2 regions of the Pseudoalteromonas sp. MelDa3 genome follow, and region 1 is predicted to be linked to the other one. Evidence: predicted binding sites of a transcription regulator. Region 1 holds the regulator's gene; the other holds the start of a gene.
The links. Region 1 encodes sigma-54, which starts transcription at its own class of promoters, with help from an activator protein. Its sites were predicted from a motif close to GTTGGCACGNNNNTNGNNT; they were not measured.
Positions count from the first base shown of each region.

Region 2: a site for sigma-54 is predicted at 5,700-5,718, ahead of CXF89_RS05955 (DUF2726 domain-containing protein). Genes of this name have one in related genera too.

Region 1 is NZ_PJBR01000007.1:114,266-123,498, forward strand. It holds gene rapZ (RNase adapter RapZ) at 1-432, opposite strand, end outside; gene ptsN (PTS IIA-like nitrogen regulatory protein PtsN) at 451-903, opposite strand; gene hpf (ribosome hibernation promoting factor) at 908-1,195, opposite strand; gene CXF89_RS02425 (RNA polymerase factor sigma-54) at 1,222-2,721, opposite strand; gene lptB (LPS export ABC transporter ATP-binding protein) at 2,791-3,516, opposite strand; gene lptA (lipopolysaccharide transport periplasmic protein LptA) at 3,513-4,058, opposite strand; gene lptC (LPS export ABC transporter periplasmic protein LptC) at 4,048-4,602, opposite strand; gene kdsC (3-deoxy-manno-octulosonate-8-phosphatase KdsC) at 4,599-5,150, opposite strand; gene CXF89_RS02450 (KpsF/GutQ family sugar-phosphate isomerase) at 5,151-6,122, opposite strand; gene CXF89_RS02455 (calcium/sodium antiporter) at 6,126-7,094, opposite strand; gene CXF89_RS02460 (ATP-binding cassette domain-containing protein) at 7,350-8,165, shown strand; gene mlaE (lipid asymmetry maintenance ABC transporter permease subunit MlaE) at 8,165-8,944, shown strand; gene mlaD (outer membrane lipid asymmetry maintenance protein MlaD) at 8,958-9,233, shown strand, end outside.
Region 2 is NZ_PJBR01000018.1:17,007-24,686, reverse strand. It holds gene CXF89_RS05975 (sensor histidine kinase) at 1-946, shown strand, start outside; gene arcA (two-component system response regulator ArcA) at 1,437-2,153, shown strand; gene arcB (aerobic respiration two-component sensor histidine kinase ArcB) at 2,170-4,488, opposite strand; gene folE2 (GTP cyclohydrolase FolE2) at 4,721-5,641, shown strand; gene CXF89_RS05955 (DUF2726 domain-containing protein) at 5,758-6,354, shown strand; gene mtnN (5'-methylthioadenosine/S-adenosylhomocysteine nucleosidase) at 6,477-7,184, shown strand; gene CXF89_RS05945 (cobalamin biosynthesis protein CobD/CbiB) at 7,185-7,680, shown strand, end outside.

The DNA of each region.
Region 1 (9,233 bases):
AAGTTGATGAACGCTTAAATCAGTCGTATCTATCATAAAGTCGGCGCGGGTGATTAATACATCAAGTAATTCTTTTTCTTTTTTGATGGCTAAATCAAGAGGCAACGAGTCAATTGATAGTGGGTGTAATCTACGAGTTTCAGAAAAACGTTTGATCAATGTTTGATCGTCGCTATCTAAATAAAATAACGTAGGTTTTGCAAAGCCAGGCAAGTATTCAAGAATATCGTTAAATTCATCTTGTTGTTTAGGGATGTTCCGCACATCAATGCTAACAGCAATTTTATCGTAGCTATCAGACACACTGCGAACTAATGAAGGAAGCAAGTTAACTGGAATATTATCTACGCAATAATAACCTAAATCTTCTACAACGCGTAAAGCAACCGACTTTCCAGAACCAGAACGGCCGCTTATGATAATTAACTCCATTTAACACCCTTTATAAAACTATGATTGATTGACAATAACTTGGTAAAGCTCAGCATCTGATTTTGCACTGCGTAACTGTTTACAAAAATCTTTGTTGTTTAGTTTATCAGCAATAGTTGCTAGAGTCTTTAAGTGCTGCTGGTTATCGCCATCTGGTACGATGAGTGCGACGAAAATATCAACAGGGCGATTATCGATTGCATCAAAATTTATTGGAGTTTCGCTAACGAGTACTAAAGCCAAAGGCTCTTCTGCACCGCTCATTCTTCCATGAGGAATGGCAATGCCACGCCCTATACCTGTACTACCCAATTTTTCTCTGCTCATTAAAGCATTAAGAATATCTTGTTGCGGTAAATACGGAAGTTTGTCGTGAGCAAGTTCGCTAATGAACTCTAAAATTCTTTTTTTGCTATTAAAAAGGACCGCAGCTTTGCTGCAGTCCTGGCATATAAGTGAGCTTAATTTCATCATATTAGTGTCGAGCAAGCTTCTCTTTGTGTTTAATTACTTGTCGATCGAGCTTGTCGATCAACGAGTCAATGGCGGCATACATATCTTGATGTTCTGTAGAGGCAAATAACTCAGCACCGCTTACGTGTATGGTGGCTTCTGCTTTTTGATTTAATTTTTCTACATCGAGAATGACATGAACATTATTAATATGATCAGAGTGTCTTTCTAGCTTCGCAAATTTGGTATTAATATAGTCTCTTAGTGAATCGGTTAATTCTACGTGACGACCAGTTAAGTTTAGTTGCATAAGCATTACCCTCTTTTTTTTGCGTCTTAAATCAAACTTTTACGTTGATTTGACGGTGGAATAGCCAGAGATTCGCGGTATTTTGCGATTGTACGTCTCGCTACTTTAATTCCTTGCTCAGCCAATATATCCGCTATTTTGCTATCACTCAATGGTTTTGCTGAGTTTTCTGCTGCGATTAATTTTCGGATAAGCGCACGGATTGCTGTAGATGAACATTCACCACCGTTTTCGGTGCTTACATGGCTTGAGAAAAAATATTTAAGCTCAAATATACCACGGGGTGTGTGCATATACTTTTGGGTTGTTACGCGCGAAATTGTTGATTCGTGCATTTCTACCATTTCAGCAACATCATTTAAAACCATTGGTTTCATGGCTTCAGGACCGTGTTCAAAAAAGCCTTGTTGTTGCTTAACAATACAATTTGTTACTTTTAATAGCGTGTCGTTTCTACTTTCTAAGCTTTTAATAAACCATTTAGCTTCTTGTAAATGCGAGCGAATAAACTGGCTGTCACCACTGGATTTTACAGTGCGAGACATTGCCGCGTATTGGCTATTAACACGAATTTTAGGCATGCTGTCTGGGTTTAACTCAACAACCCAGCGGCCTTTAATTTTTTTAACTGACACATCAGGAATAACATACTCAGATTCTTCTCTTACAATAGTATCTGCAGGTTTAGGGCTAAGAGTATGTATTAATGTCATTACTTCCTTAAGCTCTTCTTCTTTGAGCTTAGTTTTCTTCATTAATGTACGATAGTCACGAGCAGCTAATAAATCAATATGCTCGGTTAAAATCATTTTTGTTTCATTAATGTAAGGTGTTTCTTTATCAAACTGGTTAAGCTGAATACACAAACACTCTTGTAAACTACGTGCAGCAATACCAACAGGATCAAACAGTTGGATGCGTTTTAATACAGCTTCAATTTCATCAAGTTCGACTTCGTTATCATCTTCGTTTTCTTGATTAAAGCTTTCTAAAATCTCTTCGCAGCTTAGTGTTAAAATACCTGAATCATCGACGGCTTCTACAATCGCAATAGCAATAGCTTCGTCTGTAGGGCTAAATGGCGTTAGTTGTAACTGCCACATTAAATACTCATGGAGCGTTTCAGTAGAGGCGCCTTGGTATATTGATTCGTCTTCAGGCATCGGACCCGATGATGCTGCTGGGGCGGCACTCATGTACTCATCCCAACTAACATCCATAGCCATGTCGTCACTTAGCGTGTCTTTTGCAAGTGCTTCACCACTATCTTGTTCGTATTCACTTGGAGCATCATCGGCAGATGCGCTAACAGTTATGTCATCTGTATCTGCTTTTTGCTCGTTTTTACCTGCAGCGTCTTCTGAATAGTCTGCTTCTTCAACCTCTAATAGCGGGTTGCTGTCGAGAGCTTCTTGTATTTCTTGCTGGAGATCCAATGTACTGAGTTGCAACAAACGAATAGCTTGTTGCAGCTGTGGAGTCATTGTAAGTTGCTGGCCCATGCGCAGCTGTAGTGATTGCCTCATGTATCTCTAACAATCCTTTTATGTTGTTATAATTAATACTAGCAGATGCTTAAAGACATGGCGTAAATGTTACAGCCTAAATTGCTCGCCTAAGTAAACATCGCGTACTGTTTTATCATTTAATACGTGTTCTGGAGTACCTGATGCAATCAGCTCCCCATGAGAAACAATGTAGGCTTTTTCACAAACATCAAGGGTTTCTCTTACGTTATGATCGGTAATTAATACACCAATCCCACGATTTTTAAGATGTTCTATTATTTTCTTTATGTCTAATACCGAAATCGGGTCAACACCTGCAAATGGTTCATCCAGTAATATAAATTTAGGATCTGCTGCCAGCGCACGTGCTATTTCAACACGACGACGTTCGCCTCCTGACAATGCCATACCTTGGCTATCACGAATGTGTTGTATGCTAAATTCATCTAATAATTTATCGAGAGTGTCTTCTCTAGCTTGTTTATTTAACTCTTTGCGCGTTTCTAAAATGGCCATTAAGTTTTGATAAACAGTCAGCTTTCTGAATATTGAAGACTCTTGCGGTAAGTAGCCAATGCCTAATCTAGCACGACTATGCATAGGTAAAAGAGTAATATCGTTATCGTCTATCGATATTTTACCTTTGTCGCTAGGTACAAGTCCTACTATCATATAAAACGTGGTGGTTTTACCTGCACCGTTAGGGCCAAGTAAGCCAACAATACTGCCAGCTTTGACTTCAAGGCCGACGTTTTTTACAACTTCACGGCCTTTATAGCTCTTTGCTAATAGTTCAGCTTTTAATGTACTCATGGTTGACCTTTGTCGCTTTTTTTACTTTTTTTAGTCTCGATTGGCACTAAAATTGTGTGAACGCGGTCAGTTGAGTTTTCATCTTTTTCGGCACTGATTAGCTGCTGCTCTATATCGTAGGTAATGCTTTTAGCATTTATTTTTTGTCCCGCTTGCGATACTTGTGCATTACCAACAAGCGTTAAAAAACGCTTAGATACATCATAACGTACTTCGTCAGCACTGGCGCTCATAGTCGTGCCATCTGATTGCTTTTCTTCAAAGTACGCAGGGCTACCTGTAGCAATTAATAATTGTTTATTATCACCAAGTTCATCGCGTTTATGTACTTCTAAGCGGTCGGCTGTGATACGGCGATTACCGTGAATAATTTCAACGTTTTTCTCAAAAATCCCGACATTAGCTTTTAATTGACCTTCTTGCTTATCGGCGCTTATTGAAATTTGATTTGCAGCCGGTTGCGTATTTTGCTCTGCAGCACTACTATTAAACGCTAGTATAAGTGTAGGAATAATAAGTGATTTTAATATTTTATTGGTCATAATATATGGTTCGCGTATGGTTAATTAGTTTTATCACTTCGGTTTTTAAGTCGGCTTCTAGGCCTTTACCAGTGATTTTTAAATTGGGTCCAGTGATGATAACGGGTTGCTCCGAACGCATTGTTAATAGCTTTATATCTACCTGAATATTATCAGCATTGATTTTGTCTATCATGGCGTTATCGGTTAAGTTTTTGGCAACCACATTGCCTTCTAAAATTAATTGTTTGTCTTCGTATAATGTTGCTTCGTCTGCATTTATTTGCCACGTTTGCTTTTCGTTATATAAAGTAAAAATAGGTTTTTCAAAAAACGTAAAACCTAATTGTTGATATAGCTCCATTTTAGCCGCAGTAACTTTGTGGCTAATTTTACCTTGTTCGTCATAGGCTGTTTGTTTGAGTTCAATGGCTATGTAATCAGGCTTGGCAATAACTTCAGGCTCAGTCTGAGGTACAATATTTGTTTGTGTAAAATAAGGGTACCAAAGCCAAACCATACAGCTAATGAATAAAACGCTTAATATTATGCGCGCTGCATTCATGAACTAGTGCCTTGTGTAGTCAATGCTTTACCATTTTCAAGCATAAGTAAGTCGGTGAGCTCTCTTACTGCACCAAAGCCGCCAGGCATTTGCGTTACATAGTGTGATAAACGTTTAATAAGTGGATGGGCATCATTTACTGCAACAGCAAAGCCGACTAATTCCATAACGGGCATGTCAGGACCATCATCACCGATATAAGCAATTTGTTCATCGCTAAGGTTGAGTTTGTCTTTTAATTCTTGATAGGCAATGAGCTTATTTTCTTGGCCTTGATAAATATGCTGTACGGTTAAGCTGCTCATACGTTGTTGCACTATTTGTGAATGACGACCAGTAATTACAGCCACTTCAAAGCCACTGTTTATAAGCGCTTTAATGCCAAAACCATCTTTTGTATTAAATGCTTTTAGCTCTTCACCTTGATTACCAAGATAAATACGGCCATCAGAAAATACACCATCAATATCGCATATAAGTAGCTTTACTTTTTTAGCGCGTGCTTTTGCATCATCGCTCAGCGGTTGATAGAGTTCTTCAAATTGCATTTATAACACTCCTGCTTTTAATAGGTCTTGCATGTTTAATGCGCCAATAGGTTGGTTTTTCTCATTGACGACGATTAAGCCATTTATACGTTTGTGTTCCATAATATTAAGCGCTTCAGCGGCTAAAATATCTTGTGTAGCCGTAGTACATGACTTAGTCATAACAACATCTATTTGTGTTGTATGAATATCAATTCTTTGCTCTAAAATACGACGCAAATCGCCATCGGTAAATAATCCCACGAGCTGCTGATTTTCATCAACAATGGCTGTCATGCCTAAACCTTTAGCAGACATTTCAATAAGGGCATCTTTAACTGTTTGTGAAACGCTAATAATAGGTGTATTTGCGCCGCTGTGCATAACATCTTTTAAAGTAAGTAATAAGCGCTTGCCTAAACTACCACCTGGGTGAGATAGCGCGAAGTCATCAGCTGTAAACCCGCGAGCTTCTAATAATGCAACTGCCATGGCATCGCCCATCGCAAGCGTTGCAGTGGTACTTGATGTAGGAGCTAGACCCAATGAACAGGCTTCTTTTTCTACTTTAATACACACATGTACATTAGCAAGGGTCGCCATGGTTGATTGCGTATTGCCAGTCATCGATATCATTTTGGCACCAAGTCGTTTTAAAACCGGAATGATATTTAAAACTTCGCTGGTCTCCCCTGAATTAGAAATAAGCATAACCACGTCATTTTTAGTGATCATCCCTAAATCACCATGACTTGCTTCACCAGGGTGAACAAAAAATGCTGGACTGCCAGTGCTTGCAAGGGTTGCCGCTATTTTATTGCCAATATGACCTGATTTACCCATACCAATGACAATAATACGGCCTTCGCAGTCGTACATTAATTGGCACGCGTTATGAAAGTTTTCATCTACATATTGTGCAATATCACTAAGTGCTTGGCGTTCAACATCTAAAACGCGAAGGCCTTGTTCAATAAAATTTAGCGTTGCCATCATTTACCCTACTTGACTAAAAATATACCCTTGGTAACCCAAAAATGCTATTAGCAATAAGCCGCCTTCTACTCTATTGATACGTTGGGTGCCTCTAAAGTTCAATGACATAATAATAAGAGCAAGTGTTGCGCCAATCATAATTAATACGTCTCGGCTTACTAATGATGGGTCAATGGCAGAAGGGTTAATAATACCGGCAAGTGGTAATACCGCTAGAATATTAAATATGTTTGAGCCAACAATATTACCTAGTGCTAAATCATCTTCATTTTTAAGTACACCTGCAACCGAAGCGGCAAGTTCAGGCAAACTAGTACCGATGGCAATAATTGTTAAGCCAATGACTAAGTCGCTTAAGCCGAAGTATTTAGCAATATCGACAGCCGAACCTATTAAAAAATGAGAGCTAACAGGTAGGAGTATCATGCCGACAACTAACCAAAATACCGCTTTTTTCGTAGGTACATCGTTTGGTACATCGTCGCAGGCTTCTGACACAAATGGATCATCTTGGTTTTTTGCACGCATAGATACAATAATTAACCCACCGATGAATACGATAAAGCCAACCAAAAGTGCAACACCTTCATTAAATGAAAAGTAGTTATCTGAGAACACATACCAAGTAGCTAAAGATACGAGCATCACTAATGGCATTTCACGTTTTAACGTACTAGATGAAACTGAAAGAGGGCGAAATAGAGCAGTGATACCTAACACAAGTAAAATGTTTGTAATATTAGAGCCAACAGCATTGCCAACCGCTGTGTCGGTTTTATTAGCCAGAGCGGCAGAGGCTGAAACCATCATTTCAGGTGCTGAAGAGCCCATAGCTACCACGGTTAAACCAACAATAAGTGTAGGTACACCAAAGTTTTTAGCAAGAGCCGCAGCGCCATAAACAAACCTGTCTGCACTCCAAACAAGAGCTGCAAAACCAAGAATTAAAATAACAAACGAGGTAACCATTGTGTTAAGCCAGTTATACAAAATACGGATGGCGCGAATAGTAACAAAAGCCAAGATGAAAGTATAAATAAAAGAGTAAGGTCAACTAGGTAACAATGCTGCTTTTAAACAGCTAATTTAAAAATTTAAGCCGGGGTTAAGCTGTTTTGAGCGAGTCTTATAATCCTTTTCATGGGTGTATTACAAAATCTTACGAATTGTTTTTTCCATCTTTGACAAAAAAGCTTTAAAATAGGTGCACTAGTGAACATTTTTATGGAGAGCGACTTGTCGCAATCAATAGTAGAAGTCAAGGATGTTAGCTTTTCGAGAGGCAATAGAACTATATATAAAAATATGAGTTTTAGCGTTCCTAAAGGTAAAATTACTGCGATCATGGGGCCAAGCGGAATTGGCAAAACCACTATGTTGCGTTTAATTGGTGGTCAGCTTAAACCAGATTCAGGTGATATTTTATTTGAAGGTGGCAGCATTCCTAAAATGTCTCGTAAAGAGTTATACGAAGCACGTACTAAAATGAGCATGCTTTTTCAAAGTGGTGCGCTGTTTACTGATATGTCGGTATTTGACAATATTGCGTTTCCTATAAGAGAGCACACAAAGCTAAGTGAAGACCTTATCCGATTAGTTGTATTAATGAAATTGCAAGCGGTTGGGCTACGTGGCGCTAAAGATTTAATGCCCTCTGAGTTATCGGGCGGTATGGCAAGACGTGCTGCACTTGCGCGCGCTATAGCACTTGATCCAGAGCTAATCATGTACGATGAGCCATTTGCAGGACAAGATCCTATTTCGATGGGCGTATTGGTTAAGCTAATTAAGTCGCTTAACGAAGTATTGAGTTTATCGTCTTTAATTGTGACACACGATGTGACAGAGGTAATGAGTATTGCCGATCACGTTATAATTATCGCCGATCAAGGTGTAATTGGTTGTGGTACTCCTGATGAAATGCGCAATCATGAATCTCCTTTAGTTCAACAGTTTTTAAAAGGCTTGTCGGATGGTCCAGTACCATTTCATTTTCCGGCTCAAGCTTATGCAGACGAACTACTTGGAGAAAAAGCATAATGTTGGATTTATTTCAAAAGCTAGGACATAAAACGCTAGGACGTTTTGCGGCTCTTGGCCGTTCTGCTTATATGCTGTTTAGTGCATTAGCGCATGTTCCTAATTTTAAAAAAGGCACACCGTTACTTGTTCGCCAGCTCTATATGGTTGGTTCGCAATCGTTACTCATTATTATGGTGTCGGGTTTGTTTATCGGCATGGTGTTGGCTCTACAAGGTTACACCGTATTAGTTGGTTATGGCGCTGAGGATAGTTTAGGGCCGTTAGTGGCTCTGAGTTTATTGCGAGAACTGGGCCCGGTTGTTACTGCATTACTATTTGCAGGACGCGCAGGTAGCGCATTGACTGCTGAAATTGGCTTAATGAAAGCAACAGAGCAACTTTCATCACTTGAGATGATGGCAATCGATCCGCTAAAACGTATTATTGCACCGCGCTTTTGGGCGGGTTTTATAAGCATGCCATTGCTTGCATTGATATTTTCAGCCGTAGCAATCATAGGCGCTCATTTAGTGGGTGTAGATTGGCTGGGGGTTGATACAGGTAGTTTTTGGTCAATCATGCAATCACAAGTGTCGTTTCAGCAAGACATACTAAACGGTATTATTAAGAGTTTTGTATTTGCCATAGTGGTGACCTGGATTGCGCTTTATAAAGGATATGACTGTGTGCCGACCTCAGAAGGGATCAGCAAAGCAACCACCGAAACGGTTGTTCATTCGTCATTAGCAGTTTTAGGTTTTGACTTTATTTTGACAGCGGTAATGTTTACCAGCTAATAGGGTATAGATAATGAATTCACGGAAATTAGAAATTTTAGTTGGTTTTTTTGTAGCACTTGGCATTTTAGCTTTTGCGATGCTCGCACTTAAAGTTGCCAATTCAGGTATTAGTGGCTCTGGCGAAACATATACGCTTAATGCCAAGTTTGAAAACATTGGCTCATTAAAAGCACGTGCACCAGTAAAAGTAGGTGGTGTTGTAATTGGTCGTGTTGAATCAATTTATGTTCACCCACAAGAATTTTTACCAGTGGTAAACATGACCATTGATGCACAGTATTTATGT
Region 2 (7,680 bases), on a different contig from region 1:
TGTAAAAGAAATAACCGCTCTTTCAAATAGTTTAAATATCATGCTTGCACGTACCAAAAAGCAGCTTGAGCGCCACGAAAAAGATAAACAAGAAATAAAACAGCTCAACCAAAGTCTTGAAGAAAAAGTAAGTCAACGAACTATTGCTCTCAGAGAGGCAAATCAAGAGCTATTATCAACCCTTGAGCGAATGCACCAGTATCAAACACAAATTGTTGAAAACGAAAAAATGGCGTCTTTAGGGCAAATGGTGGCAGGTGTTGCCCATGAAGTGAATACACCAATAGGGCTTGGTATTACAGGTTCTACATTACTACGAGATAAGCTAGCAGATATACAACAAAGCTTTAATGATAAAAAACTAACCTCTAACCACTTAAAACGATTTATAGATGAAGGTATTGAAAACTTAGACTTAATTTATCGTAACTTAAATCGTGCCGCTGACCTTATTTCTAATTTTAAAAAAGTCGCCGTTATTCAAGACGACGGTGTTAATACCTACATTAATGTGCATAAATTAATTAGCGATGTTTTAATATCAATACAATCTGAGTTACTGCCTAAAAAGCCTGTCGTTATCATTAACTGCCCGATCGATTTGGCCATTCATAGTAAGTCCGAACCTCTACAGCAGGTGTTTCAGCAGTTACTTATGAACTCTGTAATCCATGGATTTATAGGTAAAGAAAATAATGAAATTCGCTTTGATGTAGAACTGGTAGGGAAAAAATTAACAATCGTTTATTCTGACAATGGTCAAGGCGTTGATAAAAATATTAAAAATAGAATTTTTGACCCTTTTGTAACTTCAAAGCGAGGACAAGGCGCAAGCGGCCTAGGGATGCACTTAGTATACAACTTAGTAACACAGGCTCTCGGCGGAAGAGTTATGTTTGATCTTGAAGAAAAACACGGTGCTCGCTTTATAATTACTATTCCTTAAATAAAGATCACTAAAAAGTACATATATTTAAAATTTATCCTTGAATTCGCATTTAATGACCTCATTAATGAGGCATGTGATAAGCGTGTAATACTATTTAATTACATTAAATAAATATTACTAAGCGATTTATGAACTTTTTTATCTTTGCTGTATCACATACATTGATGAAAGGTTAGAAAGTGATATAGTTTTGCTTTGAATTAGTCTGATTATTTTAAGTACCTTGTTTGATTGAATGATGTATCAATTATTAAAGGAAAATGGCTTCGACTTTATGATTCAAATAGCTACATCCACGTATATATCAATTAAACAGTAGTTTTTGCACTGCCCTTTTTAGTAGACTTTGGACACCCTACTGTTTTATTTTTATCCAATTTGTTTTTTCCTTGTTAACAAATGGGTATAATCCTATAATCTCTAGTAATCGGTTATAAATTCGTCACCGGTTTTTTATAAATAAAATATTCCAAAAGGTTAATTAATAATGCAAACGCCAGTCATTCTAATCGTAGAAGATGAAGACGTAACTCGACTGAACCTAGTTAGTTTATTTGAAGCTGAAGGGTACAAAGTTATTGAAGCCATTGATGGCGATGATATGCATGACAAGCTTACAAATAACGATGACGTTAATCTTGTAGTTATGGATATCAACCTTCCTGGTAAAAACGGTCTTATTTTAGCCCGTGAATTACGCCAAAAGCGTAAAGTGGGTCTTATATTCCTAACAGGTCGTGACAATGATGTTGACCGTATTTTAGGTCTTGAAATTGGCGCAGATGACTACGTTACTAAGCCATTCAACCCACGTGAATTAACTATTAGAGCTCGCAACCTTATTACTCGCACTGCTTTAGGCGGTGAAGAGTCAGCACTAGAAACAAATGGTGTTATTACATTTAACGGCTGGGAACTTGATGAAAATAGCCGTTGTCTTACTTCTCCAAATGGCGACGCTAAGCGTTTACCAAAAGGTGAGTACAGAGCACTTCGTTTAATGCTTGATTCTCCAGGTCGTATCTTTAGCCGTGAGCAATTAATTAAACACATGACAGGACGTGAGCTTCGTGCAAATGACCGTACTGTTGATGTTACTATTCGTCGCATTCGTAAGCATTTTGAAAGTGATAACTCAACGTCAGAGTTAATCAGCACCATCCATGGTGAAGGTTACCGTTTCATTGGTAAAATTGACGCTTAATTAGAGCTAATTAGTTTTACTCTAATTGCTGTAAAAATAAATGAAGGGCTTTTTGTCCTTCATTTATTTTATCTGCTAAAACATCTAACCACTGCTTTAACACTTCATCAGATTCATCAATCGCACCATGCTCCATTATTTTGGCATGAAGCTGCACATCATTTAAACCTACCGATCCAGCCGCACCTTTAAGTTTATGCGCTACTGATTCATACTCTTCTCTATCGCCGGCATTTAATGAAGTAAGTAATTCTTGCTGATATTGTGGACTTAGCTTTTCAAATAACTGACTACTGCGCCTAAATACAACCAAGCCCATCGAATTTACAAAGTCTTCTATTGTTTCAATATCTAATAAGTGTGCATCAATGCCCTCTAGCGCTTCTTCACTTACTTTTAGCTGTGGCTCTGTGCATTCACTTTGCTTAATGCCAAATAAGTCAGCCAGCATTTTATCAAGCTTAACTGTGTTAATTGGCTTAGCCAACGCACCTTGTATTGATATACCTTCAAGCTCTTTTTCAGCACTGCGTACATTGGCAGTTAAAGCAACAATAGGTAATTTATCAAAGTGGCTATCTGAGCGTATTTGCTTAGCAACCACGTCACCGTTTATATCTGGCAATTGCATATCAAGTAGTACTAAATCTAAGTCATCTTCGGTTTCGACGAACGAGAGTGCATCTTCACCGGTTTCAGCCCATAACACTTCATGGCCTCGTTGCTCTAATAGATTTGTAGCAATTTCGGCGTTAAGAGGCACATCTTCTACTAGTAGAATATACAAACCACGGCCAACATAACTTTGCTCTGTTGGTGCAACACATAAACTAAGCGGTATTTGCACTGTAAAACAACTTCCTTCGCCTTCAGTACTATTTACCGTAATTATCCCTTTCATTGCACTTACAAGTGCCTTGGTTACAGCTAAACCAATACCTGAGCCTATTGCGTTAGTGCCTTTTAAATCCGGCGCTTTGTAATACATATCAAATATATGGGCAAGCTGCTCTGGTGGAATACCTTGACCGGTATCTAGTACCTTAATAACTAACCATGGGCCTTCTACACGATTTTCTCTGCTGCATTCGAGTGTTACTTTGCCTTGCTGAGTAAACTTAACGGCGTTGTTAATTAAGTTCCAAACAACTTGGCGTAATCGAGTCGGATCGAGCTGCGCGTAAACATCAAGTATGCCATTGCGCTTAATATCAAACTCAAGCTCTTTTTGCTCAGCTATTAAGCCTGCAAAATTAACTACATCGTTTATAAAGTCTGACACATTAATAGAATTGGTTGCTATATCGAGCTGATCTCTATCTATTTTATCTAAATCTATAATATCGTTAAAAATATTACCGAGTGTTTCAGCACTCGAAAAAATAGTATTGCCCCAACTACGCTGTTGCTTGTTAAGCTCTGTATCTAATAACATACGCGTTAAACCGACAATACCATTCAATGGTGTACGTAGTTCATGGCTCAGCGTAGCAATAAACTTACCTTTGTCTTTATAGGCAGTTTCGAGTGCTTGTGCAGCTTCTTTACGGCTAGTGATATCACGACCAAAACCCAATAAACCAATGTAGTCACCGTCATCATTTATAAAAGGCAATTTACGCAGCTCAAACCAACGTGTTTCACCGTCCACTTCATAGCCTACATCTATAGTTAGTGCTTTATGGCTCTGCTCTACCTCTTTGTCGGTTGCCAAAACTTCAGCTAAAAAATGACTCGGAAATATTTGCTCAACCGTTTTACCAATCAGTTCGCTGCTTGATTTACCCATTACTTCTTCAAACATTTTATTACAGCCGGCAAATACACCGTTGTTATCGCGGTAATAAAATAAATCGGGAGATGAATCAACGATTGAGCGTTGCAACATACTTTGTTGGGCAAGTTCTTGTTGTGTTTTTTTACGCTCAGCAATTTCTCGGCGCAGCTCTTCAATAGCGCGGTGCTTGGCATGAAACGCCATTTTACGCTCATCAATTTCAATATTTAAACGGCTAATGTTGTCTTTTAAGGTTTGGTTTAATAGCTTTTCTTGTTTGGTTGCACTATCTAAATAAGCATACGAGGCATCTAATTGACGAATTGAATTAAGTAATACACTTATAATTAAAGGAGAAACTACAGCAGTAAAAAACACCACAGCCAAAATATCAACAAGGTTCAATTCGCCTATCGCAACATAATAAAACATACTCGATAAAATAAGAGATACAGTTAAAAATAAAGTGTAACAAATAGCTGCTGTTTTAAATTCACCAAATCGCGTTATTGAGCTGGAAAGTACCCGAGCCCAAGGGCTCAAAGAATAATCGGTCATACGTAATTTTATCTCTTAGCTGTGTGCTTAAATATAAAGAAGGCAATGCGCATGTATAAACATACCATTTTCCCAGATTTTAGCATTTTTCTCCTACCACTACCCATGTTGTGCGATAAAAACAGAATTTTTCATGTTTGATTTTGCTCATCTCTTAAACTCATCATTTCAGCAATAAATTATTTAGTGTAAAATGCCCCGCTTTATTATCTCCAAAATACGAGTAGCGCACATGCAAACCAATATGCCAGATATAGCAGACACTGCACCCGCTTTACAAACAGGTAAATTAGACTGGGTTGGCATGGGCGAAATCGAACTGCCATTTATTTTTGAGTCACGAGACTTATCTCCAGTTACAGTAAATGCCAAAGCTCGTGCATTTGTAAATTTGCATAAAGAAGATGCCAAAGGCATTCATATGTCACGTCTATTTTTAGCACTTGACCTGCTTTCAACTGAGCAGCAAGTCAATCCGCAAACAATAGCGCAAGCACTCGATACCTTTATAACTAGCCACGAAGGGCTGAGCGATAAAGCACAAATTGAATTTAAATTTGAATTACCGCTACGCCGTAAATCACTATTAAGTGGGAAAGCAGGCTGGAAAAGCTACCCAGTTGTACTTACCAGTACAATTGAAAATAACATTATTAGCTACGAGCTAACTGTAAATGTTACCTATTCTTCAACATGCCCTTGTTCTGCAGCACTTGCGCGCCAGCTTATACAAAACGCGTTTAACGAAAAGTTTAACCAAGAAACCTTAAGCCAAAAAGATGTGCACGAATGGCTAGGCACTACACAAGGCATAGTTGCTACACCTCACTCGCAGCGCTCTATTGCCAACGTAAAAGTAAAGCTTGATAGCAATATTCAAGAATTTGACGTAGTGACTCTAATAAACACCCTCGAAGCTGAACTTAAAACGCCTGTACAAGCGGCAGTAAAACGCGAAGACGAGCAAGAATTTGCCCGTTTAAATGGTCAAAATCTTATGTTTTGTGAAGATGCAGCGCGTAAAATTAAAGCTTTATTAGAAACAGATAATTACAGCGATTACTGGCTACAAATAAACCATTATGAATCACTCCATGCACACGATGCTGTAGCTATTGCGGTTAAAGGTATTGAAGGTGGATACAAAGCTTAATATCTACATCGTTTTAGCTTTTATAAACAGTTGGTAATTATTTTATAACTCATACTTTTTAGGCACGTAAATTGCTTTATTTGAGCAGTGTCAATTTGTTGTTATGGAGTTACCGTATGGAATTCGCTTTATTATTAATTCTAGTATTAGTTGTCGGGGCTTCTGTTGTTGCGTCAAAATTTAATGACGATGGCGGAAACCCGTATCCTTTTACCCGCAAGCAAACTGTTTTTACGCAGGTTGAAGGCGCTTTTTTAAATCTTCTCGAGCGTGCTGTTGGCGATCAATATATAATTGTTAGTCGCGTTAAGCTAATTGACGTTATTGACTGTAAGCAAGGTCTTTCTATTAAATCTAAACGTGCTGCTTTAGCTAAAGCTAAAAATAAGCAACTCGACTTTGTATTAATCGATAAAGAAAAACTAACTATTGTTGCGGCCGTTGACCTAGTTAACAATGCCAATAAAGATGGCCACAAAGCTCAACGTGACTGGTTTGTAAACGGTGCACTAGAGTCTGCGGGCATTCCACATATTCGTATGAAAGTTAAATCGGGCTACCGTCCTTCTGAAGTACGCGATGCAATTATGTTTAAACTTGGTAAGCCTGCAGCAACACAAACGCAGCGCCCTGTTCGTAATCGCTCACATAAGCCAGCGGTACTTTCACCTTCTCAAGCCAAAGCACAAACAACTGCTTTAGCTGAAATTTAAAAACCAAATTAAATACTCTCCTAAAAAGTATTTAAAGCGAGCTCATAAACAAGCTCGCTTTTTTGTTTTTTATTGCTAACTTCACGTATAATCAAGTGATTCAAACTCAGGAATTAAACATTATGAATGTTGGTATTATTGGCGCAATGGAGCCAGAAGTTAAAATTTTACGTGAAGCGATGCAAAACCCACAAATTTTAACTAAAGCAGGTTTCACTTTTTATACTGGTGAATTGGCTGGTAACACAGTAACACTTGTTCAATCTGGTATTGGTAAAGTAGCATCAACAATTGCAACTACCTTACTGATTGATAACTTCAAACCTGATTGCGTAATTAACACAGGCTCTGCCGGTGGATTCGATCCTTCTCTAAGTGTTGGCGACGTAGTAATTTCGTCAGAAGTACGTCATCACGATGTAGATGTTACTGCTTTTGGCTACGAAATTGGCCAAGTACCACAAATGCCAGCAGGCTTTACAGCTCACCCTAAATTAGTTGAAGCAGCACAACAAACAATCGAACAAATCAGTGATGTTAAAACACTTGTTGGCTTAATTTGTACTGGTGACACATTTATGTGTGACCCTGTGCGTATCGATAAAGCACGCAGTGATTTTCCTACAATGCTTGCCGTTGAAATGGAAGGCGCTTCAATTGCACAAACGTGTTTTACGCTTAACACACCATTTGTTGTAATTCGCTCAATGTCTGATATTGCAGGTAAAGAGTCACCACAATCATTTGAAGAATACCTAGAAACAGCATCAATCAACTCATCTAAAATGGTTGTCGCACTTTTAGAAAAGCTAACTGCAGTGTCTCTGTAAATGCTTAGCAATATTGTTCAAAACCACTTGGACTTTATTGCCTTCATACTAGCGCTCCTTGCTGAGCGCTTTATTCCCCTTATTAGCTGGTATCATCCTAATACAGCGTTAAATGCTGTTTTTAGTGCTATTGGCAAGCGCATATACAAAAGCAAAGAACCTAAAAGCTATCAATATTTGGCAGCTATACTCGCAAGCACGCTCATTTTAAGTGTCATTCTCATTATTGTAGTGTTACTACTCGAGTTTGCTTTTTATCCTGAATTACTCGCTGGCCTTATTTTATACTTATGCTTAGAAAGTAAGAGTATTGATAAAAAAGCACTTCGCATTGCAAAGCTAACTAAACAAAATCAAAAATCGACAGCACGCGAATTACTAAAACCACTGCTTGCCCGTGAAGTTAATAGGCTTTCATCTCCTGGTATTATCAAAGCATTAATTGAAAGCTTAATACTGCGCACTGCTCGATACTATTTCGTAGTTATATTTATAT